2 regions of the Microbacterium sp. NPDC087868 genome follow, and region 1 is predicted to be linked to the other one. Evidence: riboswitches for the same ligand, from Rfam matches in the RefSeq annotation. Region 1 holds a riboswitch; the other holds the start of a gene.
What was found. A riboswitch is a leader RNA that binds a small molecule or an ion and turns the genes downstream of it on or off. The one in region 1 is predicted to bind S-adenosylmethionine.
Positions count from the first base shown of each region.

Region 2: it holds a riboswitch for S-adenosylmethionine, as region 1 does, so the genes downstream of both, ACI2JZ_RS17625 (acyl-CoA dehydrogenase) here and ACI2JZ_RS16970 (OsmC family protein) in region 1, are expected to answer to the same signal.

Region 1 covers NZ_JBJDNO010000005.1:80,724-98,795, reverse strand. Annotated here, with positions in the region: gene ACI2JZ_RS16980 (MarR family winged helix-turn-helix transcriptional regulator) at 1-103, shown strand, start outside; gene ACI2JZ_RS16975 (DEAD/DEAH box helicase) at 166-3,381, opposite strand; SAM riboswitch class IV at 3,522-3,643, shown strand; gene ACI2JZ_RS16970 (OsmC family protein) at 3,675-4,226, shown strand; gene ACI2JZ_RS16965 (L-idonate 5-dehydrogenase) at 4,303-5,358, opposite strand; gene ACI2JZ_RS16960 (SDR family oxidoreductase) at 5,348-6,118, opposite strand; gene ACI2JZ_RS16955 (FCD domain-containing protein) at 6,292-6,999, opposite strand; gene ACI2JZ_RS16950 (L-lactate permease) at 7,024-8,700, opposite strand; gene ACI2JZ_RS16945 ((Fe-S)-binding protein) at 8,847-9,611, shown strand; gene ACI2JZ_RS16940 (LutB/LldF family L-lactate oxidation iron-sulfur protein) at 9,629-11,080, shown strand; gene ACI2JZ_RS16935 (LUD domain-containing protein) at 11,077-11,709, shown strand; gene ACI2JZ_RS16930 (MFS transporter) at 12,244-13,416, shown strand; gene ACI2JZ_RS16925 (DUF4190 domain-containing protein) at 13,538-13,981, shown strand; gene ACI2JZ_RS16920 (YceI family protein) at 14,095-14,643, opposite strand; gene ACI2JZ_RS16915 (hypothetical protein) at 14,865-15,023, shown strand; gene ACI2JZ_RS16910 (glycine betaine ABC transporter substrate-binding protein) at 15,173-16,150, opposite strand; gene ACI2JZ_RS16905 (ABC transporter permease) at 16,147-16,875, opposite strand; gene ACI2JZ_RS16900 (betaine/proline/choline family ABC transporter ATP-binding protein) at 16,872-18,072, opposite strand, start outside.
Region 2 covers NZ_JBJDNO010000007.1:51,385-64,800, forward strand. Annotated here, with positions in the region: gene ACI2JZ_RS17585 (methylated-DNA--[protein]-cysteine S-methyltransferase) at 1-512, shown strand, start outside; gene katG (catalase/peroxidase HPI) at 611-2,794, opposite strand; gene ACI2JZ_RS17595 (Fur family transcriptional regulator) at 2,898-3,326, opposite strand; gene ACI2JZ_RS17600 (BCCT family transporter) at 3,991-5,862, shown strand; gene acs (acetate--CoA ligase) at 5,943-7,904, opposite strand; gene ACI2JZ_RS17610 (ABC transporter permease) at 7,981-8,745, opposite strand; gene ACI2JZ_RS17615 (aliphatic sulfonate ABC transporter substrate-binding protein) at 8,815-9,837, opposite strand; gene ACI2JZ_RS17620 (ABC transporter ATP-binding protein) at 9,923-10,750, opposite strand; SAM riboswitch class I at 10,750-10,851, opposite strand; SAM riboswitch class I at 11,119-11,210, shown strand; gene ACI2JZ_RS17625 (acyl-CoA dehydrogenase) at 11,226-12,557, shown strand; gene ACI2JZ_RS17630 (LLM class flavin-dependent oxidoreductase) at 12,615-13,416, shown strand, end outside.

The sequences.
Region 1 (18,072 bases):
TGAGGAACTGCGCCGCCAGCTCAAGGAATGGGAAGCCTCCGAACTGAAGAATTTTGGAGATCTCCTGCACCGCCTCAACGACAGTTTTGAACAGATTCTCTAGTCCCCGATCATCAGCTGAAGCCTTGGAGACCTTCTGGTTTCCAAGGCTTCAGCTTTTTAGGCTCACTCCATCAGCGCCAGGAAATCATCGGCGCTTAACGCAGCACTCTGCGCGGCTTGGGCAGTCTCTCCCAGGACATCATTGAACAGCTGCGTCTTCTTGGCCTGCAACGCGAGCACCTTGGATTCGATGGTGTCCTTTGCCACCAAGCGGTACACATAGACCGGACGAGTTTGCCCAATGCGGTGGGCCCGGTCAATAGCCTGGGCTTCAGCCTGCGGGTTCCACCATGGGTCCAGCAAGATGCAGTAGTCGGCGGAAGTGAGATTAATGCCGAAGCCGCCGGACTTCAGCGAGATGAAGAAGACCGGGAAATCTCCTTCACTGAAACCGTCAATCAGTTCCTTGCGCCGAGGGCCAGTGGTGGACCCGTCAAGGTATCCGTGCTCGATGCCCAGCTCTTCAGCGACGTCGCGTGCCTTGGCCAAGAAACTGGTGAATTGGCTGAAGACCAGAATCCTATGCCCTTCAGAAACCGCGTCCCCCATGAGTTCGCGCAGCATTTCCAGCTTCGCGCTCGGGGCATCGCCCTCGCCTACCAGGGACGGATCCAAGGCCAGCTGGCGCAGCAGGGTCAGCGACTGGAGAATCTGGAAGCGATTCGAATCAACGTCGTCAACCAGGCCCAGGACTTCTTGCCGCACGCGCTGGAAGCGGCGGTCATAGGCTTTGCGGTGCCCCGGCTCCAGTTCGACTTCCAGCACCTGTTCGGTCTTCGCCGGCAGCTCTGGAACGACCTGTTCCTTGGTACGGCGCAGCACGAACGGACGCAGTCGGCTCTTCAGGCGCTCCAGGCGCTCCTGGTCTCCGTCGGCAATGGGCTTCTGGTAGTTGTCCTTAAAGGACTTCGCACCGCCCAGCAGGCCTGGTGCAGCCAGTGAGACCAACGCCCACAGTTCCAGCAGGTTGTTTTCCATGGGAGTGCCAGTGACCACGAATTTGCACGGCACTGGCAGCTGCCGGGCCTGCTTGTAGCCTTTGGAGGCATGGTTCTTCAGTTGCTGGGCCTCGTCCATGATCATGACGTTGAATCCGGCGGCTTCAAAATCCTCATAGGCCAGGCGGAAGATCGTGTAGCTGGTAACTACCAATTGGGCGTCACCGATCTGCGACGCCATGCTTTGGCCGCTCTTTCTAGCTGTTGAAGTGATGCCGGTGACTCTCATCTGCGGCGCAAATCGCTGCGCCTCATTGATCCAGTTGCCCACCACCGAGGTAGGAGCCAGCACCAGGAATTTCTGGGCAGGATCCTCGACGCGCGCTTGTTCAAGGCAAGCCAGCAGCTGGACGGTCTTGCCCAGACCCATATCGTCGGCAAGGACGCCACCGAGATCATGGGTACGCAAGAAGTTGAGCCAGGATAGGCCGTGGCCCTGATACGGGCGCAGTTCAGCGTTGAACGTTTCCGCTAGTTGGACCGGCTGCATTTCTTCACCGCTTTGCAGCGCCTTCATGGTCTGCAGCCACTGGTTGTGCTGGGCTTCGATAATGCCCAGATCCACCAGTTCTTGCCACCAGTCGATGCTCAACTTATGGATGCGGATCGTATCGCCCTGCACCGTGCCCAGCTCCCCGGCCTCTGATATCAGCTGGCGCAGCTGCGTGAAATCTGCACCATCAATCGGGATCACCGTAAGGTCATCGAGGACGAGATACTCATCTTGCTTGGTCAAGGCCTCCAGCAGCAGTGGGAACGGGACCTTGGTCTCGTCCAGGAGCACTTCCACAGACAAGTCGAACCAGTCCCCCGTGCTTTCGCCGGCTTCGACACTGACAGCGGCCGGCGCGTGGCTGATCCGGTACTTCGGCAGCCTGTTCTGCTCTTCAACGACCACATCGGAATGCTCTGCCAATAGCGGCAATGCGTAGACCAAGAAATCGATGGATTCGGAGGTGCTGAAGTCCTTCGGCGGGAAGATTCCTGAAGAGGTCAGTTGCCCCAAGGAAGCCTGCGCGCCGAGCTTGTCCTGCACCGAAGCAGCAATTTCCTTTTCCACGGCATACTGGCGGGGGCCCGCGGAGGCGTACTCCCAGGAATAGCTCACGGTCAGCGGAGTTCGGATGCTCTCCAGGGACAGCTTGAGGCTGGGGCGTGCTGGAACAGGGATGCTGTAGCTGTCATCCTCGCTCTTCAACGGTGCCATCAGGCGCAATCGGTCCAGGTGCTGGCGCTCGAAAAGCTCAACGCCTTCCTGCGGGATGGATTGCGCACCGGATTCAATAAATGTGGCCAGTTCCTTCGTGACCGGTTCAGCGAACCGGGCCAAACCGATTTCCCTGGCCTTCGGCAAGGGGCTGGACGCGTAAGCCAACAAGGTCGGCGGCGTGCCTATGGGCAAGAGGTAGACGTGCTCTTCGCTCGGCCCGCGCAGCTTCCCTTCCATGCTCAGGCCATGTTCACCGCGACGCACATCCACGTGTGCCATGGCTGGTTGCTCGCTGAACTCCACCGGGGCCTTGGCCGTAGAACCACCGTTGACGATCTGCACTCCAGCTTCACGCAGGGCTTCGAACGCATCCAGCAGGTCCTGGCCTGGAAGATCCATCAAGGAGATCCACTCCTTGGGATCCCACGAATGGCGATAAGTATCTTGTTCAACGTGTTCACGCAACCGGTCCAGTTCAACGACCGCACGACGCTGCTTCTTGGAGAACCGCGCATCAAAAGCAACATTGCGCCAGCTGATCCCGGTTTGGATCCAGGGGCTCTTGGTTCCCTGGCGGGCCGGGCGTGCCTGCAAGGTCAGCGCGTCCTCGCCGCCATAACGCGGTTCGCTTACCACTTTCAGGATCAATCCCAGCGGTTCTTCGGCAACCAGCGGCTCATCGGAAATGACTGGAAGCAGACGGTCAAGGGTACGTTCCCACTGCGGCTTGCTATTGCGTTTCCAAGCGTGGGGATCCACCCCGGAGTCGGAGACGAAAAAGCCCTGGTCTTCTTCGGTGGTGACCTCAATGAGCAAGGCGGCGACATCTTCACAAGACTGAACCCCCGGATGCTTGCCGCAGAAGCTGGTGAAGCTGATATTGCCCTCGGTGATTTCCAATTGGGCCATCACCGATTCACGCAGCACCACACCGGAGATGCGGGTAGATCCCGGTTGCATTACCCGGTTGGCGATCTGCACTTTTCCGGAATCACACAGGAATTGGCCCAGGTTGTATTCGGATTCGGTCACCAAGGTCTGGGCCGCAGAAAGTGTCAGCTGGAATTCCATACTCGCCGTTCATTGTTCGTGCAGTGGGCGCCCGAGAGCTAGATTCCATCTTAGCGAGCCGGAAAGCAAGATGCCCGGTGACGAAAAGTTACTTCTGCCCTTTACCCGCGGGCCCTGAAACCGATAGAAATTAATCACTGAATCACGAGTTCCACTCTTTGAGCCCTGGCTGAGTGGACGGCAACCCTCCTGCGTCATTGTGCGGGGTGCCCCAGGTGAAGATTCGACGCATCTTGAACGCCAAGATGCGTAAGCGATGGCGCCCCTTGCGCCAGAAAGGGGATCAATTCCCCATGACTAATGCAGCATCTGCCCCGACCGTATCCGAAGACCGTGCACAGCGCCTGCAGGAAGCAGGCAAAGGCTGGGGCGAACGAATTTCGGCTGCGCCGCAAAGTGCCCAATTGACTTTCACCGTCGAGGGCGAAGGCTTCGATTCGGTAGCCAGCAACATTGTCTCCGGCAAGCACACCTTCCAGGTCGACGAGCCAGCTGCCCTGGGCGGCAGCGACCTGGCCGCAAGCCCCGTGGAATACGCGCTCGGAGCGCTCATCTCCTGCCAGGTTGTGGTCTACCGCTTGTACGCGCAGAACCTCGGCATCCAGGTGGACGACGTGAAGATCCAGGCCAATGGCCACCTCGATGTCCGCGGACTCTTCGGCATCGACCAGACCATCCGCCCCGGCTTCTCGTCGGTGGATCTGGACATCCGGATTGCCGGACCGGAATCAGCTGAACGCTATGAAGAACTGCGCCGCGCAGTGGATGCACACTGCCCGGTGCTGGACCTCTTCGCCAATCCGGTGCCCGTGACAACCGCGGTAAGCATCGCAGAGACCAACTAGAGTTCGCTGAACTAAAAAGCACCGCGGCGGCCCCCGACTTCAGGGGCCGCCGCGGTGCACTTCTAGCTGAAGCCAACTATTGCCCCAGGAAGTTCAGCAGGACTTTGCCGGAGCGAGCCGAATCCTTGGCCGTTTCGAAGGCTTCAAGCGCATCGGCGACCGGGAACTCGTGGGTTACCGCCTCGGAAACCTGCAGTGAACCGTCGGCCAGGGCAGCAAGCACATGGTCGATTTCGTCGTTGAAGCGGAAGGAACCAACCAGTTCCAGCTCGCGGGTAATAGCCAGCGAAATGAGTGCGGGTTGTTCTCCTGAGGGCAGCAACCCGACCATGACCACTCGACCGCCGCGCACGGCACCGCGCACGGCGGAGGCCAACCCGCGGAAGTTGCCGCTGGCCTCGATCACCACGTCCGCGCCCACCTGGGCAAGAGCTTCCTGGTCATCGGCGCGCAAAGTTGAAGTGGCACCGAGTTTCCCGGCGATTTCCAACGGCTTCTCGTGCATGTCCACTGCGATGATTTCTTTGGCTCCGGCACGCTTGAGCACTGCTACAGCGAGAGCTCCGATCGGCCCAGCACCAATAACCAGCGCCTTCTTGCCGGCGACTTCACCGGCGCGCGACACCGCATGCCAAGCAACCGCAGCCGGTTCTGCCAGTGCCGCATCACGCAGTGCTAAGCCAGCAGGCAGCTCACGCAGCATGCGTGATGGCAGGTTCACTTCGCGGGCGAATGCGCCCTCGGTGTGCGGGTAGCGGGCGGCCGAGCCCAGATAGGTGCACCCCGGGGAAAGATTCGGGCGGTCGGCCGGGTAGGGTTCCCCGGTCTCGCCTGGTGTTGCCGGGTGCACGGCGACTTTGGTTCCGGCTGCCGGCCCGCTGCCGTCAGCGGCGGCCTGCATGACGGTCCCGACGATTTCATGCCCGAGAACCATTGGAGCCTTGAGGATCGATTCCCCGGCGGCGCCGTGGCTCCAGTAATGCAAGTCTGATCCGCAGATACCGCCGTAAGCGATGGCAACGCGTGCTTCATCTGCTCGCGGCGCTGCCAGCTCGATTTGTTCAATACGCAAATCATCGGCTGCATGGGCCACGACGGCCAACGTGCTGGTGGCGAGGGAATTAGACGACAACGCTCATGCCTCCGTCGATGAAAATGGTCTGCCCGTTCACGTAGTTCGATCCATCCGAGGCCAACCAGACTGCTGGTCCGGCCAGATCCTCGACAGTTCCCCAACGGGCAGCCGGGGTGCGGCCCAGAATCCAGGAATTGAATTTCTCGTCATCCACCAGATTCTGCGTCATCTCGGTGTGGATGTAGCCCGGTGCGATGCCGTTGATTTGCAGTCCCGAACCAGCCCATTCGGCGGTCATGGCGCGGGTGAGATTGCGCAGGCCTCCCTTGGCCGCACTATAGGCGGAGATGGTGGGGCGGGCCAAGTCGGTTTGCACCGAGCAGATGTTGATGATCTTGCCTTCGCCACGCTGCACCATGGAGCGTGCGACCTCTCGGCCTACCAGGAATGCGCTGGTGAGGTTCGTGTCAATCACACGCTGCCAGTCGGATACTTCCAATTCCAGCATCGGAACGCGGTGTTGGATACCGGCGTTGTTCACCAATATGCGGATGGGGCCGATGGTCTTTTCAATGGCGGCAATGTTCTCGCGCACGGCGGCATCATCGGTGACATCGAAGCAGACGCTATGGATTCTTTCGGCGCCATAGCGGGTGCCGAATTCGGCGACAGTTTCGGCCAAGCGTTGCGCATCGCGGCCGTGCAGGATGATGGTGGCTCCGGCATCGGCCAGGGCACGGGCAAGTTCGCGGCCAATACCGCGGGAGGACCCGGTCACCAGGGCCAGTCGTCCGGTCAGGTCAAAAAGTTGGCTCATGAGTTCCCTCGCATGAAGTGTCGATGGTTCATCGACGGGAACTCACCAGCGGTATGTACCGGCTGCTGTATCCGAAAAAGTAGCCCCGTCGCTTCCCCAAAAACATATCAGATATAAGAGGTGCGAGGGGCCATAAAGTCCGACTTATTTATTTGAAAACTATCCTGCCGGATCTAGCGGGTCTGCGAGTAGAACCAGTTGATGTGCTCTTCGAGCAGCTGGGCCGCCCGTTCGCGCTGGTTCGTCGCGAACGCGTGGTGGATGGCCTTGTGCTGGCGGCGCAGGATGCGCACCACCGGCTGCCAGGCCTCATCGCTGGGCACCGATTCGGAAACATAGTCGCTGATCGAGTTGCGCAGCGATTCCATCATCGATTCCACTACCGCGTTGCCGGCCATGGAGGCCAGGAGCACATGGAACTCGGCATCAATACGGTGGAAGGCCTCGCGCGAGAGCTGCGCGTCGTCCATGCGCATGATCAGCACCGCGGTGCGGTCAATGACCTGCTGGGCATGGATTGGATCGCGCGGCGTCATTTGCGCTGCCCAGGTTTCCAGCAGGATGCGAGATTCGACGATCTCGCGGACGTTGATCCCCTTGGCCGCCAGATGCAGGCGCAATGCCTGCGAAATGCCAGCCGAGGGGTTGGAGATGATCACCGCTCCGGAGTTGGGCCCGGAGCCGGTGGAAGTCTTGATAATGCCCATCACATCAAGGATGCGGATGGCATCGCGGACCGAGGCCCGCGAGATCCCATGCTGCTCCGCGAGCGCACGCTCGCCGGGAAGCTGGTCTCCAACGGAGAGCTTCTCCTTGCGCAGATCCTGTTCAATTGCTTGGAGAACAATCTGGTACGCACGCGGAGCTGGGTTTACTGGCATCGGATCTATTTTAGCCGTTTGAAGCTAAGGCAGCATCCAGGACAGAACCGGGGTGGACTGCAGGTAAACCAAGCAGCACAGCACCAGCAGCATGCCTACGGACCAACCGGCAACCTTCTTGAGGATCACCGACTCCTGGCCTTCCATCTTCACCGAGGTAGCGGCGATGGCCAGGTTCTGCGGGGAGATCAGCTTGCCGACCACGCCGCCGGAGGTGTTGGCGGCAACCAGCAGGTTCGGATCGATGCCGGCATTGATGCCAGCGGTCTGCTGCAGCTTGGCGAACAGCGCGTTGGCCGAGGTGTCCGAGCCGGTCACCGCGGTGCCGATCCAGCCCAGGATTGGCGACAGGAAGGCGAAGAATGCGCCGGTGCCTGCCAGCCAGGTGCCAATGGTGATGGTCTGGCCCGAAAGGTTCATCACGTAAGCCAGGCCGAGGACCGACAGGATGGTCAGCGCGGCGTAGCGCATGTTGTAGACGGTCTTGCCGATTTCGGCAGCACCCTCGGCGAAGGTCATCTTGTACTTGCCGTTGCCGTCGTTCTTCGCGTAGACCAGGGCCACGATCAGGCCGGTGATCAGCAGCAAGGTGCCTGGGGAGGATAGCCACTGGAAGTTGTAGATGGTCGAAGATACCGCTTCGCCATCAGCATTCAGGATCTTGCCGTCCAGTCCTGGCCAGCCGAACTTGATGTCCGTGGTTGCCAGCCATGCAGGAATGTCCACGCCCAGCTTCCACAGCTTGGCCACGCCGAAGATGACGATAACCAGCAGGTACGGGAACAAAGCCATCCAGGTGTTGACCGGGTGCAGCTTGGCATTGGCCTCGTATGGAATTGCGGCGGCTTCAGCAGTCAGCACGCGCTGGCGTGCCTCGTCGGCACCCTTTGGAGTCCAGAAGCGCAGCAGGATCACTGCGGCGGCCAGGCCAACCAGCGCAGCAACGATATCGGTCAGCTCATAGGAGAAGTAGGTCGAGCACAGCCACTGGGCGACACCGAAGGAAATGCCGATGGTCAGCGTTGCCGGCAGGGTCTGGCGCATGCCGCGCCAGCCGTCGAGGATCAGGACCAGGATCGATGGGACGAACAGCGCCAGCAGCGGGGACTGGTGGCCAACGATGGCGCCGATGTCGGCAGCCGGGATGCCGGTCAGGGCACCGGCGGTGGTGATCGGGATCGCCACGGCGCCGAAGGCCACCGGGGCGGTGTTGGCGATCAGCACGGCGCAGGCTGCGCGCAGCGGCGACAGGCCCAATGCCAGCAGCATGGTGGCGGTAATCGCTACCGGTGCGCCGAAGCCTGCCAGCGCTTCAAGCAGGCCGCCGAAGCAGAAAGCAATCAGCACGGCCTGAATGCGCACGTCGCCGCCGCCGATGACGTCGAAGACGCGGCGCAGGTCTTCGAAGCGGCCCGACTTGACGGTGACCTGGTAGAGGAAGATCGCCATGACAACGATCCAGACAATAGGGAAGGCACCGAAGACCATGCCCATCAGTCCGGAGTTCAATGCCAATCCAACCGGCATGTTCCAGCCGAAGATCGCCACGAGGATGGCAACAGCGAGCGAGCCGAGGCCGGCCCAGTGGGCCTTGACCTTGACTACCGCCAGAAGTACGAAGAAGGCTACAAGCGGGATCAGTGCGATGAGCGCTGAAACAGCTATGCTCCCCGCGATCGGATCCGTGGAGGGTGTAAACACGGTGTGGGCGTCCTTACTCGAGATGGTCTGACCATATGTGGTCCGACCACCTAGAGTACAAGGTGAGAGCTATCACAACAAGTCTTGACTATTACGAAGTACGTGGCATAGTATGGTCTGACCACACCCTGAAAGAGTCATTTATTATGCGAATTGCTCTCTTTGCCACGTGCATTGTGGATGCTATGTATCCGGAAACCGCCAAGTCGACAGTGAAAATCCTGGAACGCTTGGGCCATGAAGTCATTTTCCCCAAGGCGCAAGCCTGCTGTGGGCAAATGCACATGAATTCCGGTTATATGCCTGAAGCCCTGCCCGTGGTCGAAAACCACATCAATGCCTTCGACACCGAAGACTATGACGTCGCGGTGGCCCCCTCAGGCTCCTGCGTTGCTTCGGTCAAGCACCAGCACCCTTTCCTGGCAGAGCGCCTGGGCAAGCCGGAGCTCAAGGAACGCGCAGTTGCCGTGGGCAAGCGCACCTATGAACTGAGCCAGCTGCTGGTGGATGTCCTGGGGATCACCAACGCCGCCGAGCAGCTGGGCAGCTACTTCCCGCAGACCATCACCTACCACCCTTCCTGCCACGGCATGCGTTCGCTGCAACTCGGCGATCGGCAACTTGATCTGCTCAAGACCGTCGGCGGCATCACCGTCAACGAGCTTCCGGAAGCTGACCAGTGCTGCGGCTTCGGCGGTACCTTCTCGATCAAGAACTCCGATGTCTCCACGGCAATGCTCGAAGACAAGATGAAGAACATCTGCTCCACCGGCGCCTCGGCCTGCGCGGGCGGCGACGCCTCCTGCCTGATGCACATCGGCGGCGGACTTTCGCGCACCGGAGCCAAGCCAAAGACCCTGCACCTGGCAGATATCCTGGCCAGCACCATGGAAGAGACGGTGTCACTGTGACTCAGGTATTCCTCGGCATGCCTGCCGGCGGGCAGGGCAACCTGTTCGAGACCGAGCCATTCCCCAAGGCCGCGCACCGCGAACTGGGCAACACCCAGATGCGCAAGAACCTGCGCCACGCCACCCACACCATTCGCGACAAGCGGCTGAACGTCGTCGGCGAGCTTCCGGACTGGGAAGAGCTGCGCGACGCCGGCAGCGCCATCAAGAACCTGACGATGGCCAACCTCGAAGAGCGTTTGGAAGAGTTCGAGAAGAACTTCACCGCCCGGGGCGGCATTGTCCACTGGGCCCGTGACGCGGACGAAGCCAACAAGATCGTTACCGAGCTGGTCAAGGCGACCGGCTCGAAAGAGGTCGTCAAGGTCAAGTCCATGGCCACCCAGGAAATCGGCCTGAACGAGCACCTGGAGACCGAGGGCATCGAAGCCTTCGAAACCGACCTTGCCGAGCTGATCGTCCAGCTGGGCAACGACAAGCCAAGCCACATCCTGGTTCCGGCGATCCACAAGAACCGCACCGAGGTGCGCGACATCTTCCTCAAGGAAATGCCGGTAGTGGATCCGAACCTGACCGATGAGCCAGCCAAGCTGGCCGAAGCTGCCCGCAAGCACCTGCGCAAGAAGTTCCTTTCCGCCAAGGTCGCGATCTCCGGCGCGAACTTCGCGCTGGCTGATACCGGCACCCTGGGCGTAGTGGAATCCGAGGGCAACGGCCGCATGTGCCTGACCCTGCCCGAAACCCTGATCACGGTCATGGGCATCGAGAAGGTCCTCCCCCACTGGGAGGACATCGAGGTCTTCATGCAGCTGCTGCCGCGGTCTTCCACCGGCGAGCGCATGAATCCCTACACCTCGCTGTGGACCGGCGTGAGCGAAGACGATGGCCCGCAGAACGTGCACATCGTGCTGCTGGATAACGGCCGCACCCGCGCCCTGGCCGACCGCTTCGGCCGCACCGCGCTGAACTGCATCCGCTGCTCGGCGTGCATGAACGTGTGCCCAGTGTACGAGCGCACCGGCGGCCACGCCTACGGTTCGACCTACCCGGGCCCGATCGGCGCAATCCTCTCCCCGCTGCTGACCGGCATCCAGGTCGAGGAAAACGGCTCCTTGCCATATGCTTCCTCGCTGTGCGGCGCCTGCTACGACGCTTGCCCGGTGAAGATCAACATCCCGGAAATCCTCGTGCACCTGCGCGGCGAGGACGTGGATGCCAACCGCGACAAGCACAAGCTCCCGACCCAGATGGATCTGCTGATGAAGGGCGGCTCCTGGGCGTTGGGCAAGGGCAAGAACCTCGGCCTGCTCGAAAAGGCCTTGCCGCTGGGCCGGCTGATGTCCGGCAAGGAAAAGAAGATCAAGAAGCTTCCGGGCATCGCCGCAGGGTGGACCGCCAGCCGTGACATTCCCGCCCCGCCAAACAAGTCCTTCCGCGACTGGTGGAGCGACGAGAAGGAGTCCAAGTGAGCGCAAAAGACGAAATCCTGGGACGGATCCGCTCGGCACTAGCCGATGCTCCCGTCGCCCAAGAGGTACCCCGCGAATACCGCAAGACCTCGGATATGGGTGAAGCTGAGCTCATCGACCTGCTGGTGGACCGCTTGGTGGATTACAAGGCCGGGGTGGACGTCATTGACGCCGCGCAGATCCCGGAATACGTAGCGGCCAAGCTGGCGGGAGCCTCCAGCGTTGTCTACCCGCATGGCTTGGACACCGACTGGCTCTCAGGGCTGGGCGAGAAGGTCGAGCAGCGCATCGATGCCCCGGGCGCACGGCTGAGCATCGCCGAACTGGATGAAACCAGCGCCGTGGTCACCTCGTCGGCCGTTTCGGTCGCCGAGTCCGGCACCATCATCCTCGATGGCGAGCCAAACCAGGGCCGCCGCGCGATTTCGCTGGTACCCGACCACCATGTGTGCATCGTGCCGATCTCCTCGATCGTGCGCCTGCTGCCAGAAGCCATGCCGCGACTGGCCATCACCCGTCCGCAGACCTGGATCTCCGGCCCGTCGGCCACCAGTGATATCGAGCTGGAGCGCGTTGAAGGCGTGCACGGCCCGCGTACCTTGGACGTCCTGATGGTTCGCGGCCTGTAAGGCTGGCGCAATAAGCTTTCGCGGCCGGTTCCCCCCTCCTAAACCTCCAGGGAACCGGCCGCGAGTGCATTTAAGTGTGCTGTCGGCTTCTTGCCCTAGCCGCCGGCAATAAAACCCTTCAGGTCCGCCTCTATTCGATCGCGCGCGGCAAAAAAGCGAAGCCGGCAGTCCAGCTTCGAACATTTCGCGGAAGCGCACCGGTGGCATGGAAACGCTCAAGCCCGCGATGACTTCCCTGGCTCCATCGTGACGGCAATCCGTTATGCTTCCCTTGCCTCGGATTTTCATCACCGGAGATATCTGGCGCACCCAGCCCGCCAATCCTGTCCAGGCTTGGACGTGTCCATGGCGCTGCCGCTGGACGCGACCGGTGAGTTGGGCGAATTCTTCGCTCAATTCATGACTGAATCACCAGTAACTGCCTAGCTGCCGATGCGTCATCTGCCCGTGGCAGCTGTCATCCAAAACAGCATCAGCGGGCAGATTATGATTACATGGATAGGCAGGCGGAAGATTCTCACTTGAAGGGCCGGGATGGAGAAACAACAGGACCTTCGGATTTCGGTACGCACCATTCCCGATTCGGCTTTGCGCTTCGTCGGCTTCCTTTCCTTCTTCGACCGCTATGGCACCCCTCCCATGCTGGTCGCACTTTCGCTGGGTACCTCGCTCAGTTTCGCCCAAGCTGTCCAACTGGTAGCTTCCTATGCCTTGTTCTATGCCATTGGCCAGCCGATCTGGGGCGTGCTTAGCGATCGTTTCGGGCGTCTTGCGGTATTGCGCGCGGCGCTCATCGGCGCTGGCCTCGGCGCGGTCGCCAGCATCATGTTCACCGACTATTTGCCGCTACTCATTGCCCGCTCCCTCACCGGGTTTATGTTCGGCGCGCTGTATCCAACGCTGATGACGCTCCTGGGCGATACGCGTACCGGGGTAGAACGCGCGCGGGGCTTATCTGATTTGCAGATCTATTCCTCGCTGGGCACCACCCTGGCGACATTAGCTTCAGGAGCATTGGCAACATACGCGAACTGGCGGCTGGTGTTCCTGTTGCCTGCACTGGGTTGCGTAGCGGCCCTGTATAGCTTGCGGAAGGCGGCAGAGCCCGAACATTCGCGTTCCGGATTCCAATTCCGTGCAGCTTTGCGTCCCATGAATTTGGCCCTTTATGCCATCGTCTTCCTCGAAGGCGGGCTGCTCATGGGATTGCTGACCTATATCGTTCCCGCCTTGCAAGAATCCGGTGTCGCTATTGGCTTGGCGGGAGCGCTAGGTTGCGCTTTTGCCCTGGGAGTCATTCTGGGTGCACGCTTGATGCGCCGATTGGTGGCACGCATTGGCCGAACGTGGCTTATTGGGGGTGGCGGCCTGGTGCTTTGCGCAGCTTTCCTCCCCTCGGCGTTCGCTCCCTCCCCTGCCTCTTACACCCTCACCGCGTTCTTCCTGGGTGCCGCGAACGCGATCATGCACTCATCAATGCAGGGGTGGGCGACCGATATCTCGCCTGACGCGCGGGCCACCACCGTTTCACTATTCGTTTTTGCCCTGTTCGCCGGGGCATCTGCGGCGACCTACCTAACTGCAGATTTAGCGCAGAATGGCCACTACGGACAGATCTTCGGGATCGGCTTGGCACTGAGCCTATTACTCGTGGCGTTGGCGACAGGCACTCATGCGCTGTGGCGCAGAATGCATCCTGCCAGCTGATGTCTCGCGCAGCTGCAAGGGATCCGCGCAAGAGTTCTTCTAGAGATTAGATGTTATTGCCGGTTGCATGTGAGAATCTTGAATTAAGCGAACGAGCCTCACAAGCGGAAAGCAGGTTGCCATGACCAGTCCAGGCGAAGAACCACGAAACCCTTATTCTTCAGGGCATCAGGGTCAGAACCGGCAGTACCAGCAGCCTGGTTCCTACGATCTCAACGGCGTCCCGCAACAGCCTTACTACAATCAACAGGCACATGGCGAACCGGGCCAGTATCCCCCGGGTAACTTCGGCTATCCGACAGCATCCCAATTTCAAGGCACCCAGCTGGCACAGACCTCGATGATTCTTGGCATTGTGTCAATCTTCGTAGCAGGCGTGATCCTTGGCCCGATTGCTATTTTCAAGGCCAATAAAGCCGAAAGGGAATTCAATACGGTATCCACGGTCGGCAAAGTGACCGGTTGGATCGGCACCATTTTGGGCGTGCTCTGGATCGTGTATGTCGCATTCCTTGTCATCGGTGCTATCGCATTTTCCGTGGACCCGTCGTTCACCGGGTCCTAGGCACGTTTTCCCTCGACTTTAACGACAAAGCCTCCAGCTCACTTTCGTGAGCCGGAGGCTTTGCCGGTATCGGCCCTTATCCCGTCATCCCCATGACGGACTTCGGGAAACTTTTACTCTGCGGTTGGCAGTACGAACGAAGCGTCGATTTCGATCTTGACCTTGTCGCTGACCAGAACGCCACCGGCTTCCAGTGCTGCGTTCCAGGTGATGCCGAATTCCTTGCGGGAGATGGTCGTGGATGCGAAGAAGCCAACGCGGGTTGCACCGAAAGCGTCTACAGCTTCGCCGCCGAGCTCTGCTTCGAATTCAACTTCCTTGCTCACGCCGCGGATGGTCAGATCGCCAACGAGAATGAACTCGCCAGCCTCGCCCTTGACCGCAGTGGACTTGAAGGTCATGGTTGGGAACTGCTCGGCGTTGAAGAAGTCCTCGCCCTTCAGGTGGCCGTCGCGGTTAGCGTCCTTGGTGTTGACCGATGCGATCTGGACGGTTGCCTCGACCGAGGAATCTGCCAGGGTTGCGCCGGTGGTCAGGGTTGCGTCGAATTCAGTGAAGCTGCCGCGAACCTTGGAGATGCCTGCGTGGCGAACCGAGAAGCCAATCTCGGAGTGCGATGCATCGAGGTTCCAGGTTCCGGTGGTCAGTGCAGATGCAGTCATGTCTAAATCCTTTCGTCGGGCCATCAAGTAGTTGACGCCTCAATTTGTTTTGCTGATACCAGTATGACACTAATGAAGTTGAAGCGTCAACCACTTTCCCTAAAAAAGTTTCATCTGACTCTTCAAGAGACCCTTATTTTGATACTGACTAGGAAAGTTTCCACTGAAGTAATTTTTCATGCACCCCTTTACTCCGACGTGTACATGGCTAGACTGAGGCCATGAACGCAAATGACCCAGTTCCCGATCATGCCCAAGAAGAAGCCGAGTTATCCGCAGAGCTAGAGGAAATTTGGCAGGAAGAATCCATCACTACCGCTGCCACGACCGAAATCGCCGATGAAGTCGACGGCGAGCTAGGTACCCGGAATCAGCAATAGGTAGATGGCCTCCACCTATTTCCATCCTGCAAGCAAATCCATCCGAGAGAAACCAATCCCCAGTGAATCCTCGGCGACATTGAAATGGATCCCCGGCATCGCGATGCCGGGGATCCATTGCTTAATCCATGCAGTTTTCGTTGCCTCGGTTAGGGATTGGAGACCAAGCCTTGGCCAACCATCCATTCGAAGGCAACATCTGCCGGTTCACGGCCAACCACGTCCACCTGGTAATTCAGGTCCATCAAGACCTGATCAGTCAGCAACGGAGCGATCTTGTCCATGATCTGCTGGATTTCCGGGTGCTTTTCAAGGAATTCTCCGTTGAAAGCCGGGGCGGCGTTGTAGCTTGGGAAATACTTCCGGTCATCTTCCAGCACGGTCAAGTTAAGCGCCTTGATGCGCCCGTCAGTGGTGAAGACTTCACCGAAGTTGCACGCGCCATTAGCGGTTGCCTGGTAAATGGCACCCACGTCGTACAGACCGATATTGTCCTCAGCCACTTCTGAACCACGGTCGATATCGTAGTGTTCCAGCATTGGAGTCAGACCGTCTCGACGGGAATTGAATTCCGGGTCGACGCAGAACGTCAGATCTTCGGGGTCCAGCGTCTGCAGTTCGGAAAGCTTGGTGATACCCAGCCGCTTGGTCGTTTCTTCGTTCATCGCCAATGCGTAGGTGTTGTTCAACGGTGCCGGATTTCCCCAGATAATTCCATTGGCAACATCCTCATCGTGCACCGACTGCCACTGCTCTTCTTCACCCACAACAGGTGATTCGTGGCCCAAGTAGGTCAGCCACGCGGTACCGGTGTACTCCCAGAGCACGCTCGCGTCGCCGGAAAGCAGCAACTGACGTGCCGGCTGGGAGCCAGGAACATTGGTCAGGTCGGTGACGTCATAGCCGGCAGCCTTGAGCGCGATCACGGTGATCTTCCCCAGCAGCAGCTGCTCGGTAAAGGACTTGGACGTGACGGTCACGGTGGTGTCTTCAGCGTTTTCGACCAGCGGCTTGATCTCGGCGGGGCCGGCGTTGGGCACCGTCCCGGTCGATGGGCTAAGTCCGCACCCAGTCATTCCGATCAGCGCGGCCATGGATAGGACAGCTAAATTCAGTTTGCGGTTCACGAAAGTCCTCTCGGTCGTGCCACCTGTTCGACGACGCGGCCAAGCCAATCAATCGTCAAAGCCAGCAAGGCCACTAGCAACGAGCCGGCAATCAGCACCACATTCAGGTTCAGGTTCACTCCCGTAGTGATCAAGATGCCCAGCCCGCCGCCGTTGATAAAGGTTGCCAACGTCGCGGTGCCTACCAGCAGCACCAGGGCTGTGCGGATGCCCGATAGCATCACCGGGACGGCCAACGGCAGCTCGACCTTCAACAGCACGGACATCTGGCTCATGCCGATTCCCCGCCCGGCCTCCACCAGGCGTTCATCAACCTGCTGCAGGCCAACAATGGTGTTGGAGAGCACCGGAAGAATCGCATAGATCACCAGTGAGACAATGGCAGTTTTCGGGCCGAACCCCAACCAGAAGGCCAAGAGCACGATGACGCCAATGGCGGGTGCGGCTTGGCCGAAGTTGGCAATGGCGCGCACCGCCGGGGCTGCCTTGCGCAGTCCGGGGCGAGTGAGCAGCACGCCGAGCGGAATCGCGATCAGCAGAACGATGAGCGCCGAGATGACCGTGATCTTCAGGTGGTCGAGGGTGTAGCCCCAAATCGTTGCCGGATCCAGCGTTTGCTGTTCGGTCTCGGTCAGGTCGGCTGTCACCAGCCAACCCACCAAGATGGCGAAAGCAGCTGCGATTCCGGCGATCTGCCAAATCAAGCTGCGGGTTTCGGATCTCATGCCGATTCACCATCCTGCCCGGTGGCCGCACTGTCGATATTCACGACGTTGATGGCACCCGAGTTCAGGCCAACCGGCGCCTCGTGATTAGCATCCGTGGTGTTGTTCGCGGCCGCGATCGCCTCCATGACGGTCTGCACCGTGATGACACCCGTGAGCACATCACGGCGTCCCGTTACCAGGGCCGACTCGGAACTGGCCACCAGCATGGTGTCCAATGCGTCGTTCAAGGTGGCCTGCTCACCGACGACCGGCATGGATTCATCGTAGGTACCCTCGATGATCTGGGCACGCGACAGTTGCCGGCGGTCCATGCGGCGCAGCGGACGTCCCCGCGAATCAAGCACTACCGCGTATTTGCGTCCGGCGCCCTGCAGTTGCGAGAGCACCTCCGAAGCATTCTTGCCCGGTGTGGTGGTGATGGCTTCTCCCAGTTCCACTTCGTTCACCCGCGTCAGGGTCAGCTGCTTCAAGCCGGCACCCGAACCGATGAAATTCTCCACGAACTCGCTGGCCGGATTGGCCAGGATCCTTTCTGGGGAGTCGTACTGCTCCAGCTGCGCGCCTTCGTTGAAGATCGCAATCCAGTCGCCGAGCTTCACCGCTTCGTCGAAGTCGTGGGTCACGCACACGATCGTCTTCTGGACTTCAGACTGGATGTTCAGCAGCTCATCCTGCAGACGCTGGCGGGTAATGGGGTCAACTGCACCGAATGGCTCATCCATCAGCAAGACCGGTGGATCCGCTGCCAATGCACGGGCGACGCCCACACGCTGCTGCTGGCCTCCGGAGAGCTCCTTGGGGAAACGGGCCCGGTAAAGTTCCGGATCCAGCGAGACGAGTTCCAGCAGCTCGTCGACGCGGGCAGCGATCTTCTCCTTGGGCCAACCCAGCATCTTTGGAACCATGGCGATATTGGTCGCCACGGTCATATGCGGGAACAGGCCGCCAGCCTGGATCACATAGCCAATGCGGCGGCGCAGTTCATCACCGTTCATGCCGGTGACATCTTCGCCGTCAATGACGATCTTGCCGCTGGTCGGCTCGATCAGGCGATTAATCATCTTCAGGGTGGTCGTCTTGCCGCAGCCCGATGGCCCCACGAACATCACGATGGACCCGGCAGGGATCTCCAGGGTCAGGCCGCCTACGGCCGATTTCTTTTGTCCCGGGTAGGTCTTGGTTACTTCTTCAAGC
Region 2 (13,416 bases), on a different contig from region 1:
GCGTGGTCGATAGCCCCGTGGGGGCCTTGCTGCTGGCCAGTACCGATGCCGGGCTGGTCCGGGTCGCTTTTGAATCCGAAGGCCATGACCGGATTCTGGAGGTGCTCTCGGAAAGGCTCAGCCCGCGGATCCTGCGCGACAAGTCGAGCTTGGATGGTGCCGTCCGGCAACTGGATGAGTATTTCGCGGGCCAGCGGCATGGCTTCGATCTTCCGGTGGACTTGCAGCTCTCCACCGAGTTCCGCCGCCAGGTGCAGCTGGAGCTGGGTCATATCGATTACGGGCGTACCCTGAGCTACGCCCAGCTGGCGCAGCAGATCGGCAAGCCGAAAGCGGTGCGGGCCGTCGGTTCAGCCTGCGCCACCAACCCGATTCCCATCGTGCTGCCCTGCCATCGGGTGCTGCGCACCGATGGTTCATTGGGCGGCTACCTGGGAGGCTTGGAAGCCAAGTCCGAGCTGCTGAAGCTGGAGAACCCGGACTTCGCCAGCGGCGCCGCGACGCTGTTCTGACGGGCAGTTCCCGCATGAAACAAGTGCTGGGCTGCTGCCTCCCTTGCGGGAAGCAGCAGCCCAGCACTAATTGCTACGGGCTTGCAGCCCAGCAGCTGCTACTTGCTGCGCAGTTCGAAGCGATCTGCGTCCATGAGCTTGGCCCAAGCGGAGGCGAAGTCATTGACGAACTTCTCCTTGGCATCATCCGAAGCGTAAACCTCGGCCAGTGCACGCAGCTCGGAGTTGGCACCGAAGACCAGATCCACGCGGCTGCCGGTCCAGCGGCCATCGGTGGTGGTGTAGGTCTGCTCGTCAGCGGACGGGGTCCATTCCAACCCCAGCTCCAGCAGGTTCGCGAAGAAGTCGTTGGTCAACGCGCCTGGGGTGTCGGTGAAGACGCCCAAGTTGGAGCCGTCCCAGTTATTGCCGATGACGCGCAGTCCACCGAGCAGTACGGTAGCTTCCGGTGCCGAGAGGCCCAGCAGATTCGCGCGGTCGATCAGCAAGTACTCGCTAGGCAGCTTGACGAAGCCCGAGTCGTAGTTGCGGAATCCGTCGGAAACTGGTTCCAGCCATGCGAACTGGTCAACGTCGGTTTGCTCCTGGGTTGCGTCTACGCGGCCCGGGGTGAATGGAACCTCGACCTGCTGGCCAGCTGCCAGGGCTGCCTGCTCGACTCCGACGTTGCCGGCTAGGACAACGACGTCCGCGAAGGAAGCCTTGATCCCGGAAGTGGCGTTGAAGTTGTCAACAATCTCTTCCAGCTTGGCAATTACCGGCTTGAGCTGTTCAGGCTGGTTCACGCTCCAGGAGACCTGTGGTTCCAGGCGGATGCGGCCGCCGTTGACGCCGCCGCGCTTATCCGAGCTGCGGAAGGTCGAAGCGGCCTTCCAAGCCGTGGATACCAGCTGCTGGACGGTCAGTCCCGAATCGTTGATCAGGGCTTTAAGTGCGGCAACTTCAGTTGCACCCAAGGTGGTCTGCGGAGCTGCTGGCAGTGGATCCTGCCAGAGCAGGTCCTCAGCAGGAACCTCTGGGCCGAAGTAGCGGGACTTCGGGCCCATGTCACGGTGGGTCAGCTTGAACCATGCGCGGGCGAAGGCGTCTGCGAACTGGTCTGGGTTCTCCTTGAAGTTCTTGGAGATCGGGCCGTAGACCGGGTCGAAGCGCAGGGCCAGGTCGCTGGTAAGCATGCGTGGCTCGCGGTGTTCCAAGGTCTCGAATGCAGGCTGGACCAAGCCGGCTCCGCCATTGTTGACCGGGCGCCACTGCTTGGCGCCTGCTGGGGATTCGAACAGTTCCCATTCGTAGGCGAAGAGGATGTGGAAGAACTCGTTGTCCCAGCGGGTTGGGTGGTAGGTCCAGGTGACTTCAAGACCCGAGGAGACGGTGTCCGCGCCCTTGCCGGTGCCGTGGCCGTTCTTCCAGCCCAGTCCCTGCATTTCGAGCGGAGCTGCTTCTGGATCCGGGCCGATCTTGTCATCGGCATGCGCGCCGTGGGTCTTGCCGAAGGTGTGGCCACCGGCGATCAGCGCGACGGTCTCCTCGTCGTTCATGCCCATGCGGCGGAAGGTTTCGCGGATGTCTACGGCCGAGGCCAGCGGATCCGGATTTCCGTCAGGACCCTCAGGATTCACGTAGATCAGGCCCATCTGCACTGCTGCCAGAGGAGCATCCAGGTCTCGCTTGCCGGTGTAGCGTTCGCTGTCCAGCCAGACCTTTTCAGGGCCCCAGTAGACATCGTCATCTGCTTCCCAAACGTCCTTGCGGCCGCCGGCGAAACCGAAGGTCTCGAAGCCCATGTCTTCCAGAGCCACATTGCCAGCCAGCAGGATAAGGTCGGCCCAGGAAATCGACTGGCCGTACTTCTTCTTCACTGGCCACAGCAGGCGGCGAGCCTTGTCCAGCGAAACGTTGTCAGGCCACGAGTTCAGCGGAGCGAAGCGCTGCTGGCCTGCGCCGCCGCCGCCACGGCCGTCGTGCGAGCGGTAGGTGCCTGCGGAGTGCCAAGCCATGCGGATGAAGAACGGGCCGTAGTGGCCGAAGTCTGCTGGCCACCAGTCGTGCGACTGGGTCATGATTTCGGTCAGGTCGGCTTTTACTGCCGACAAGTCGAGGGCATTGAAGGCTTCAATGTAGTCGAAGTTCTCGTCCAGCGGGTTGGAAACCTGCTGGTTCTTGGCCAGAATCCTCAGATTCAGCTTATTCGGCCACCATTCGGTGTTGGCATTGCCCTGGGTAGGGTGAATTCGACCCGCGCCGCCAACTACTGGGCACTGACCTGCAGTCATCTCAGACATGTGCTCTTTCCTTCCGGATTGTTTAGGGTTTATCTGGTTTTATCCATCGCACAGCAGCTGCGCTGATGACGATGGCAAATCTAGGGGTTTACTTAGACAGCAACTATGCGTTCGCAGCCTGGCAACCCGGGCAGGTGCCCCAATAGATCACTTCGGCTTCATCAATGCTGAACCCGTGGTCATTGGAAGCATGCAGGCACGGGGCGCCGCCGACAGCGCAGTCGACGTCCGCCAGCTTTCCACACTGGCGGCACACCACATGGTGGTGATTGTCGCCAACGCGGGCTTCATAGCGGGCGGTATGGCCCTGTGGCTGTATCTGCCGAATGACACCCAGCTTCGTGAAGAGCCTGAGTGAATCGTAGACAGCTTGGTGCGACACATTGGGGTGATCTTCACGGACAGCCGAAATGATGGTTTCGGTATCCGCGTGCGGGTGCGCTGCGACGGCGGAAAGTACCGCAACGCGCGGTTGCGTGACCCGCATCGATGCCGCCTTCAGCACCTGCTCGATCCCTGCCTGTGATGTCATGTACCCAGCATGCCTGCTTATTTTGAATCAGTCAAGATAAGTTCCAGTGTATTTCACGTTAAAAGTTGGTGGACCCCGGTTCGCTGGTTGGATCAATGGCTCATTAGTAAGTATTCCGTAACCGACATGTTCAGGCATGACGTGCTTCCGGGGAGAAAAATTGCGGAATCATAGAGATTTCACCAGGAATAGGAAAGGCAATAATGAGCGATTTTGACTCCAAGAATATTTCCGGTCATTTGATGATTTCGCGGGGGCAAGGAGTGGAAAACTCCATGGGGCGAGGAAGCTCACATAGATGGTGATGCCAGCGTAAACAACGTGATCCTGGGGCGGCGGAGGTCCGAAAATGGCGAGAAATCAAGGAACAGATTTGACCCTTGATGAGATGTCGACCATGCTGGAAAAGGCCCATTTTGGGATTTATCGTGTCAAATTCGTGCTAAATCGGGTCAACTCGCAGAAATAATTCGCGGGATATCAGCGGAGAATAGCTGTTTCTTTCAGGCTGCTCCAACGCTAGATTTAGACACAACGGACCGACACCCGAAAAGCAATTCGCAATCAATCACACTGCATGGCGATCGTTTACTCGAGAGGCGATGGCTCGGCAGATTCCGCCCGGATCTTCTCCGCGGGATCTCACCAGTGAAGGAAGAACGCAATGAAGCAGACGGATCAATCAATCGTAGACCTCGTCGAGGAACTGCATTCAGTTCGTCACAGACGACCTAAGAAGTACTCACTTTCCGGTACGGATTACTGGGTATTCGGAATTGCCGGCGTTCTAGCGCTGGCATTTATCATTTGGGGTTTCGCTACCCCGGAAGGGCTGGGCAAGGCCTCCAGTGCGGCCCTTGATTGGGTTATCACCAACACTGGCTGGCTTTTTGTCATCGCTGCCGCGGTTTTCGCGGTCTTCGCCATCGTCGTAGCGGCCAAGAACTTCGGACGCATCCCGCTGGGCAAGGACGGCGAGACGCCAAAGTTCTCCACGGTCTCGTGGATCTCGATGATGTTCGCAACCGGCATGGGCATCGGCTTGGTCTTCTACGGCGTAGGCGAGCCGCTGTACTTCTACATGTCGCCTCCTCCGGGAACGGTGGAAGGTTCCACCAGTGATGCCCTGAGCACCGCCATGGGCACCACGCTCTTCCACTGGACCCTATTCCCATGGGCCATGTACGCCATCGTTGGCTTGGGCATGGCTTACGGCAGCTTCCGGCTGGGACGCCCCCAGCTTTTCTCAGCCATGTTCAGCTCGATCTTCGGCGACCGCGCCATCCATGGTTGGGGCGGGCGCACCATCAATATCCTGGCCATCATCGCCACCCTCTTCGGCTCGGCTTGTTCGCTGGGTCTGGGCGCATTGCAGATTGGCGGCGGCATCCAGGCCACCGGGATGATGGAGAAGGTCGGCTCCGGCGTTCTGGTTATCATCATTGGCATTCTGACGGCATTGTTTGTCGCTTCTGCCGTTTCCGGCATCGAGCGAGGTATCCAGTGGTTGTCCAACACCAACATGGTATTGGCATTGATCATCGCATTGATCGTTTTCATTGGCGGCCCAACTCTGTTCATCCTGAACGTCATTCCCAATGCCATTGGCGCTTTCATCGGCGACTTGCCGGAGATGGCTTCGCGTACGGCTGCCGGCGATGGCGCAATGTCTGATTGGCTGTCCTCGTGGACTGTCTTCTACTGGGCATGGTGGATCTCTTGGAGCCCATTCGTAGGCTTGTTCATCGCCCGCATTTCCCGTGGCCGCACTATTCGCCAGTTCGTCACCGGCGTGCTGCTCGTTCCATCCAGTGTCACCCTGATTTGGTTTGCAATCTTCGGCGGTGGCGCAATCGGTATTCAGGAACGCGCTGAACGCTCCGGGGAAACCGGGGAAAAGCTGGCCAGCATTGTTGACGGCGTACCAGATATCGACTTCGATTTGATCCTCTTCGACATGCTTGGGCGCCTCCCGCTGTCGGGCTGGATGGCTACCGTGCTGATGGTCGTCACCGTGCTGCTGATTGCAATCTTCTTCGTGACCGGCGCAGACTCGGCCTCGATCGTGATGGGTGCGCTCAGCGAACGCGGCGCTGAAGAGCCATCCAAGAAGGCCGTGATCTTCTGGGGCGTGGCCACCGGCGCTGTGGCCGCGGTGATGCTGCTGGCTGGCGGCGATCATCCGGCGGAGGCATTGACCGGGCTGAAGAACATCACCATTGTTTCGGCGCTGCCATTCGTGATTGTGATGCTCCTGCTCTGCGTGGCGTTGTGGAAGGACCTGAGCAAGGATCCGCTGGTGCTTCGCGGCAAGGTGGCTCGAAAGGTCCTGGAGCAGTCCGTGGGCCAAGCGGTTGACCGCCATGAGGGCAGCCAGTTCAGCTTGATGACCACCGAAATTCCTTTGGTCAGTGCCGAGGGCAAGGCCTCCGAAGGGAAGCTCTTCGCCACCGAAGCCGCCGCTGACCCGGTGCAGGACGGCAAGAACACTGCGGCCGATGGCCAGAGCCAGAAGCCAACGACCGGGGATTCCTAACCGGCAAATCAAATGAAGCTTCTTCCCCCGCCGGGGAAGAAGCTTCATTTGTTTAACCCCAAGGGGCCTGGGAGCAGCGATTAGCCGCGCGCGCGGCAGATCGCGTTGATCTCCGGAATGCACGGCTCATTCTGCAGGCTCGTTGTGTCGCCGAGCGTGGTGCCCTCGAACAGCTGGGTGAGCAGGCGGCGCATGATCTTGCCCGAACGGGTCTTGGGCACATCTGGAACCAAGACGATTTCCCGCGGCTTGGCAATCGGGCCGATCTGCACCGCGACGGTATTGCGGAGTTCAGCAATGAATTCGGCCTGCCGTGCAACGAGCTGCTCGTCAGGCGACTCGGCAACCAGGGTCTTGTCCAGCGGTACCACGAAGGCAGTTGCAGCGTGTCCGGTCTTGGAATCCGGGGTGGGGCAGACGCCGGCTTCCACCACGCCGGGGTGGGTGACCAATGCCGATTCGATTTCAATGGTGGAAAGCCGATGGCCGGAAATATTGATCACGTCGTCGGTGCGGCCCAGGATGTAGATATCGCCGTCCTCATCGAAGCGGGCACCGTCGCCAGCCAAGAACCAGCCCTGCTCTACGTATTGTTCCCAGTAGCTGGTGTAGTAGCGCGTCGGGTTGCCCCATACGGTACGGGCCATCGACGGGCCAGTGCGCGTGATGACAATATTGCCCTGCTGGTTGGCCGGCACGCTCAGGCCGCCATCGTCAACAATGTCCACCGAGATGCCCGGCAGCGCGCGTGCGGCGCAGCCTGGCTTGAAATGTCCATCGGTCGGCAGGGGGGAAAGCACGGTCGCGCCGGATTCGGACTGCCACCAGGTGTCAACCATCGGCAGTCCTGCTTCGCTGTCCCGGCCGATCTGCTGGCGGAACCATTTCCATGCCTCGGGATTGACGGCTTCACCCACAGTGCCGCCGATCTTCACCGAGGACAGATCGTATTGAGCGGGGATGCCGTCCGGGAACCAGCCCATCAACGAGCGGACCAAGGTGGGAGCGGTGTAGTAGCTGGTGACCTTGTAGCGTTCAATGACCTCGAAGTGGCGGCCCGGGTGCGGGGCGCTGGGGACGCCCTCGTAGATTACCTGGGTGACGCCATTGGCCAACGGGCCGTAGATCTCGTAGGTATGCGCGGTGACCCAGGCGAGGTCGGCGGTGCACCAGTGCACGTCCTTGGCGCGCTGGGATTCGTCCGGGTTGGCGAACAGCAGGTTGTAGCTGGTGGCCGCCTGCGTCAGGTACCCGCCGGTGGTGTGCACCAAGCCCTTCGGCTGGCCGGTGGTTCCCGAGGTGTACATGATGAACAGCGGTGTTTCCGCATCGAATGCCTGCGCGTGGTGCTCGGTGGACTGGGTATCAACCACCTCATGCCACCAGATGTCGCGGCCTTCGGTCCACGGGATTTCGTCGCCGGTGCGGCGGATAACCAGGACCTTTTCGATTTCGTTCTCGCCGGCAACGGCCGCATCGGCGTTGCCTTTGACCGGAACCGAAGTGCCGCGGCGGAACTGGCCGTCGGTGGTGACCAGGACCTTTGCCTTGGTGTCCTCCACGCGGAACCTCAGCGCTTCGGCGGAGAACCCGCCGAAGACCAGCGAGTGGATGGCGCCGATGCGGGCGCAAGCCAAGGTGATGACAATTGTTTCAATGAGCACCGGCAGGTAAATGACCACGCGGTCGCCCTTCACCACACCCAGGGATTCCAAGGCGTTGGCTGCCTGGGAGACCCGCTCCTGCAAATTCTTGTAGGTGACGGCTACCCGGTCTCCGGGCTCGCCTTCGAAATACAGTGCGACCTTCTGCCCGCGTCCCGCAGCTACATGGCGGTCGGCGCAGTTCACTGCGGCGTTCAGCTTGCCGCCGAGGTACCAAGAAATTTCCGGTCCGCGCTTGGCATCCGGATCGGCCGGAATGATGCGGCTGGTGGTGTGCCACGGGATGTCCCAATCCAAGAGGTTCGCCGCTTCGTCCCAGAATTCCTGGCGTGCTGCCTCTGAAACTTGAGTTGAGGTTGTTGCCAATTCGGTGGTCATCGCAAACTTTCTTTGGTGAGGGGTAGCTTTGTCAGCGGGTACTAGCGGGTACTAGCGGGTATTAGCGGGTCCGGTTTCAGGTCCAGCGCTTGATAGCCCAGCGTTCTGCTATCGACAGCAGGGCATCGGTGATCTTTCCAAAGACGGCCAGCAGCACGATGGTCATGATCAGGCGGTCCAATCGGCCGTTGTTCTGCGAGTCGGTGAGCAAGAAGCCAAGGCCCATTGACGCGCCGAGGAGTTCGGCTGCGACCAGGAAGAGCCAAGCTTGGGCTAGTGCCAAACGCAGGCCGGAGAAGATCGAAGGGACCACTGCGGGCAGCTGGACGGTGCGCAGCAGCTTCAATCCCTTCAACCCGAAGGAGCGGGCTGCTTCGACCAGGTGGGCATCGACATGGCGCAACGCCAAGGCGACGGTGGTAAAGACCGGGAAGAAGGCACCAATGATCACGAGTGTGACCTTGGAATCTTCACCCATTTTCATCCAGAGCACCAGCAGCGGAACCCAAGCCAAGGAAGGGACTGCACGCAGGGCGCTGATGCTCAGTCCCAGAAATGCATCTGCCAATTTGGACAGTCCGACAAGCGCACCCAGCGCCAAGCCCAGCAATGATCCGAAGGCGAAACCGAGAAGAACACGCTGAGTGGAGATGCCGATGTGCTTTCCGAGTTCGCCATCCTGGAAGAGCTCAATGGCAGCAGAAACCACTGAACCCGGAGTTGGCAGTGTCCACGGAGCAACGATTCCGGTAACGGTGACAAATTGCCACACAGCCAGGGTGGTCAGCGGCAAGACCAGCGCAAGCAGCCATTTCGGGGCACGCAGGATCGTTGCGGCCATGCTGGCCTTCTGCTTGGCAGGTGTTTGGCTTCCGCGGGTTCCAGCCACGTTAGAGGGACTCATGGCTGGTTACTCTCCGGAGATCTTTGTTGCGTCTGCCTTGACGGCAAACTGGTCATCGATGAGGGTTTCCAGAGCTTCATCAACGGATTCCTGCTCCGAGACATCGCCGCTAGCGACCAGCGTGGGAGCAATCTTGCTCAGGACTCCAGTGAATTTGGCGTCGGGAACTGCCGGAACGTCCAGATTGGAGCGTTCCTCAATGACGGTGGCAGCAACTCCTGGTTCGAGCCCTGCTACGTCGGCCAGGATTTCTGCGGTTTCCTCGGGATTGTCAGCTGCCCAGCCACGAGCCTTTTCGTAGGCATCGACAACGAGCTGGGCGAGTTCGGGGCTCTGCTCAATGAAGTCTTCGCGAGCGTTCAGCGCACCGTAGGTGTTGAAATCCAAGTTCCGGTAAACCAGTTGCGCGCCGTCTTTTTCGGCAGCGGCCATGATCGGATCCAAACCGCTCCAGGCATCAACCGAGCCGTTGGCCAGGGCGGTACGTCCATCGGCATGCTGGAGGTTCTGCAGCTTGATGTCAGCTTCACTCAAGCCCGCGGATTCCAGCGCCTGCAGCAGGAAGAAGTATGGGTCGGTGCCCTTTGTAGCGGCCACGGTCTTGCCAGCGAGATCTTCAACGGACTCGATTTTCGAGTCCTTATCCACTACCAGGGCCGCCCATTCCGGCTGCGAATACAGTGCGATGGTCTTGATGGGTGCACCGTTCGAACGGTTCAGGAGCGCAGCGGAACCGGCTGTGGAACCAACATCGATTGCGTCGGCGCGAAGAGCTTCATTGGCCTTGTTGGAACCAGCGGACTGGATCCATTCGACATTTACGCCCTGCTCCTTGGCGGCTGCTTCCAACCATCCCTTTTCCTTGAGTACCAGGCTCAGCGGGTTGTAAGTGGCAAAGTCGATGGACAGGGTCTGACCATCCGAGGAGGCTGTAGCGTTTTCGCCAGCACAGCCGGTCAGGGCAACTGCGCCAACGATCAAGGCGGCGGCGGACAATGCAGTGCGGCGGGTGAGACGGTTCAAAAGCATGGAGAATCCTAGAATTGTGCGTGCAAGCGGTGTAGGTGAAAAGGCAAAGGGGACGAATGGTTCGGGACCCACGGCGTGGCCGGGACTAATGGTTGGTTGGGTCGACGCCGAGCAGGCGCAATAGGTGCAGGCGATCTGCAACGAACTTTTCATCGGTATGCCGGCGTGGATGCACAGCTGAGATGGACAGATCCTCGATGACGCCCGCTGCACTATGCCCAGCGCCTCGCCCCAGAACAATCACGCGGTCAGCCAAAGTCAACGCCTCGTCCACATCATGGGTCACCATGAGAACAGTGGTGGGGAACGATGCGTGAATCGAGAGCAGCAGATCCTGCATCTTCAAGCGTGTCAGCGCATCGAGGGCGCCGAAGGGTTCATCAAGAAGCAATACACCCGGGCGCCGAGCCAGCGCGCGAGCCAGCGAAACCCGTTGCGCCATGCCTCCGGAGATCTCGCGTGGGCGCAAGCTGGCTGCATGGCTCAGACCGGTCAGCTCGATCAACTCATCGATCAGCGAGTTGCCGGCGCGCTTATCGGTTTCCGGTGCCAGGCCCAGTGCAATGTTCTGGCGAACCGAGCGCCATGGCAGCAGCCGGGGCTCCTGGAAGGCAACGGCGCATAACTCGTTGATGCCGGTGACCTCGCGGGTGCCGGTGCGGATGGTGCCGGTGGTGGGGTGGTCCAAGCCCGATACTGAACGCAGCAGCGTGGATTTTCCGCAACCGCTGGCTCCAAGAATGGCCACGACTTGACCTGCTGGAATTTGCAGGTTGATATCGGTCAGAACGGTGCGGCTTTCCATCTTGGTGGTGAAGGTTCGCGACACGTTGCTGAACTGCACGTCCAGGGCGCTTGAAGCTGAGGCAACGGGAGCTGCCTCGGGCGCTGCAAAGGAAAGAGTCATGTTCATCTCCATCGTTCCTGGCGGTAGCACCGGCCTGCAGAGCAAAACTCCAAAGGTGGTTGCTGCGGCGTCGTGGAGCCAGATCTCTCGGCCGCTCGGGATGGTTACGTGTCCATTACAACGAGTCGAACGATTTGAACGCAAATCTTGCGTAATATGAAAAAATCTTCGACAACTACGTCACATTGCCCAGAAATTTCGTTATTTATTTTATTGCAGGCCGGTTTGCTCGACATTAAGCAAAACTTTGCAACTCATCTTCGGCAGGACGCGGATTAGGCTGTGAAATTTGAAGATGGGCACTGCCGGCACTGGGACGAAATGTGACTTCGCGGGTTGGAAACGCCGGTTTATTACCGTTACAAATGAATTACGACCCATCCAGAGCGGCTGAGAGATCTGGCTCCACGACGCCGCAGCAACCACCCCAATAGCGGGACGGTGCTACCGCCAGGACCGATGGAAAGAATTGAGAACCCTGATGCCTATTGGTGAATCGCACAATGCCCTCGGACTGGACTTCAACCAGCTCAGTGACCCTTCGCAGGCCACCACAATGGACCTGGACAAGTTTGAAGAACAGCTGCCGACCAGGCAATTGCTGAAAATCACCCCCGGACCAAGTGCGGATGAGCAATACGACCGGCTGGCCGAAATTTTCCGTCCCGTTTTTGCGCAGATCGCCGCGACAGCCAAGGACCGCGACTTGAACCGCGTGCTTCCTTTCGAGCAGGTAGGCCTGCTGAATCGCGAGCGTTTCGGTGCGCTGCGCCTTTCCGTTGCCGACGGGGGCTACGGCGCACGGCTGGTGGATGTCTTCCGTCTGCTCATCGAGCTGTCCGAGGCGGACTCCCACGTAGGCCAGCTGTGGCGTGCGCATATCGCATTCGTCGAGAACGTCTTGGCGCTGGAGGACGAAGAGCTGCGCAAGAAGTGGGTCGCTCGCATCGCTGCTGGGCAGATTATCGGCAACGCCTACACCGAACGCGGTGGCAACGCCCTGGGCACCTTGAACACCAAGGCCAGCACCGTGGACGGGCGCTGGGTGATCGACGGTGAAAAGTACTACTGCACCGGCACCATTTTTGCCGACTGGACCACCGTTGCCGTGGCCCACCCGGAGCTCGCCGGCCGCCAGATCGCCGTGGTCTCCACCCAGCGCAGCGGCGTCAAGATCCTCGACGACTGGGATGGGTTCGGCCAGGGCCTCACCGGAACCGGCACCACCGAATTCCACCAGGTCCCGGTGGATTGCTTCATGCCGCAGCAGACCAATGACTCCGAAGCGGCGATCTTCCAGCTGGTTCTCATGGCCGTGCAGGCGGGCATCGCCCGCGCCGCATTGAACGACCTGCGTCACGCGGTGCAGGCGCGCACCCGCATCTTCACCACCGGAACCGGGGTGCCGGTATACCAGGAACCCCAGGTCCTCCAGCTGGTGGGCGAAGTTTCCGCGGAGTCCTTCGCTGCCGACTCCGTGGTGATCGGCGCGGTACTCGAAGTCGAGGCGGCCCTGGGCGATCCGGGACTGAACGACGAGGAACGCTACGCCGTATGCGAGCTGGCCGCCAACCGCGCGCAAACCGTGGTGCAGCCACTGGCCATCGGCGTGACCAGCAAGCTCTTCGACGGACTGGGAGCCTCGTCCACCAGAAGCGGCTGCAACCTGGACCGGCACTGGCGCAATGCGCGCACCATCGCCACCCATAACCCGGCGATCTACAAGGCGCGCATCGTCGGGGACTACGAGATCAACGGGGTCCAGCCGCAGCGGCTGTCCGTCACCGGCGAAGATTCAACCCAGCGGGCTTGAGGGCCTGCGACGCAAACCAGCAACTTTCCACGATTACCGACCTATGGGGGCAAAGCCATGAGCGAGAACAAGCGCGAGATCCTATTCAACGCATTCGACATGAACTGCGTGGTGCACCAGTCGCCGGGCCTGTGGCGCCATCCGCAGGACAAGGCCTCGACCTACAACACCCTGGGCTACTGGACGCACCTGGCCAAGGTGCTGGAAAAGGGGAAGTTCGACGGACTGTTCCTCGCCGACGTGCTGGGCACCTACGACGTGTACAAGGGCACCAACGTGACCCCGCTGGGCTCCGGCGCGCAGGCACCGGTCAACGACCCGATGATGCTGGTTTCCGCCATGGCCGCTGTGACCGAGAACCTCGGCTTCGGCGTCACCGCAGGTACCGCCTATGAGCACCCGTACGCTTTCGCCCGCCGCTTGGCCACCTTGGACCACCTGACCAACGGCCGCGTGGGCTGGAACGTCGTCACCGGCTACCTGCCATCGGCGGCCCGCAATATGGGCCAGGAAGACCAGATGGAGCACGACGAGCGCTACAACCACGCCGATGAGTACCTCGAGGTGGTCTACAAGCTGCTCGAAGGCTCGTGGGAAGACGACGCGGTGCAGAATGACAAGGCCACCGGCATCTACACCGACCCGGCCAAGGTGCACCCGATCGAGCACGAAGGCAAGTACTTCAAGGTTCCGGGCATCGCCATCACCGAGCCGTCCACCCAGCGCACCCCGGTGATCTACCAGGCCGGCGCCTCCAAGCGCGGCACCGAGTTCGCCGCGTCGAACGCTGAAGCGATCTTCGTCAATTGCCCCACCCGCGACCTGCTGAAGGAAGCGGTCAGCAAGATCCGTGACGCTG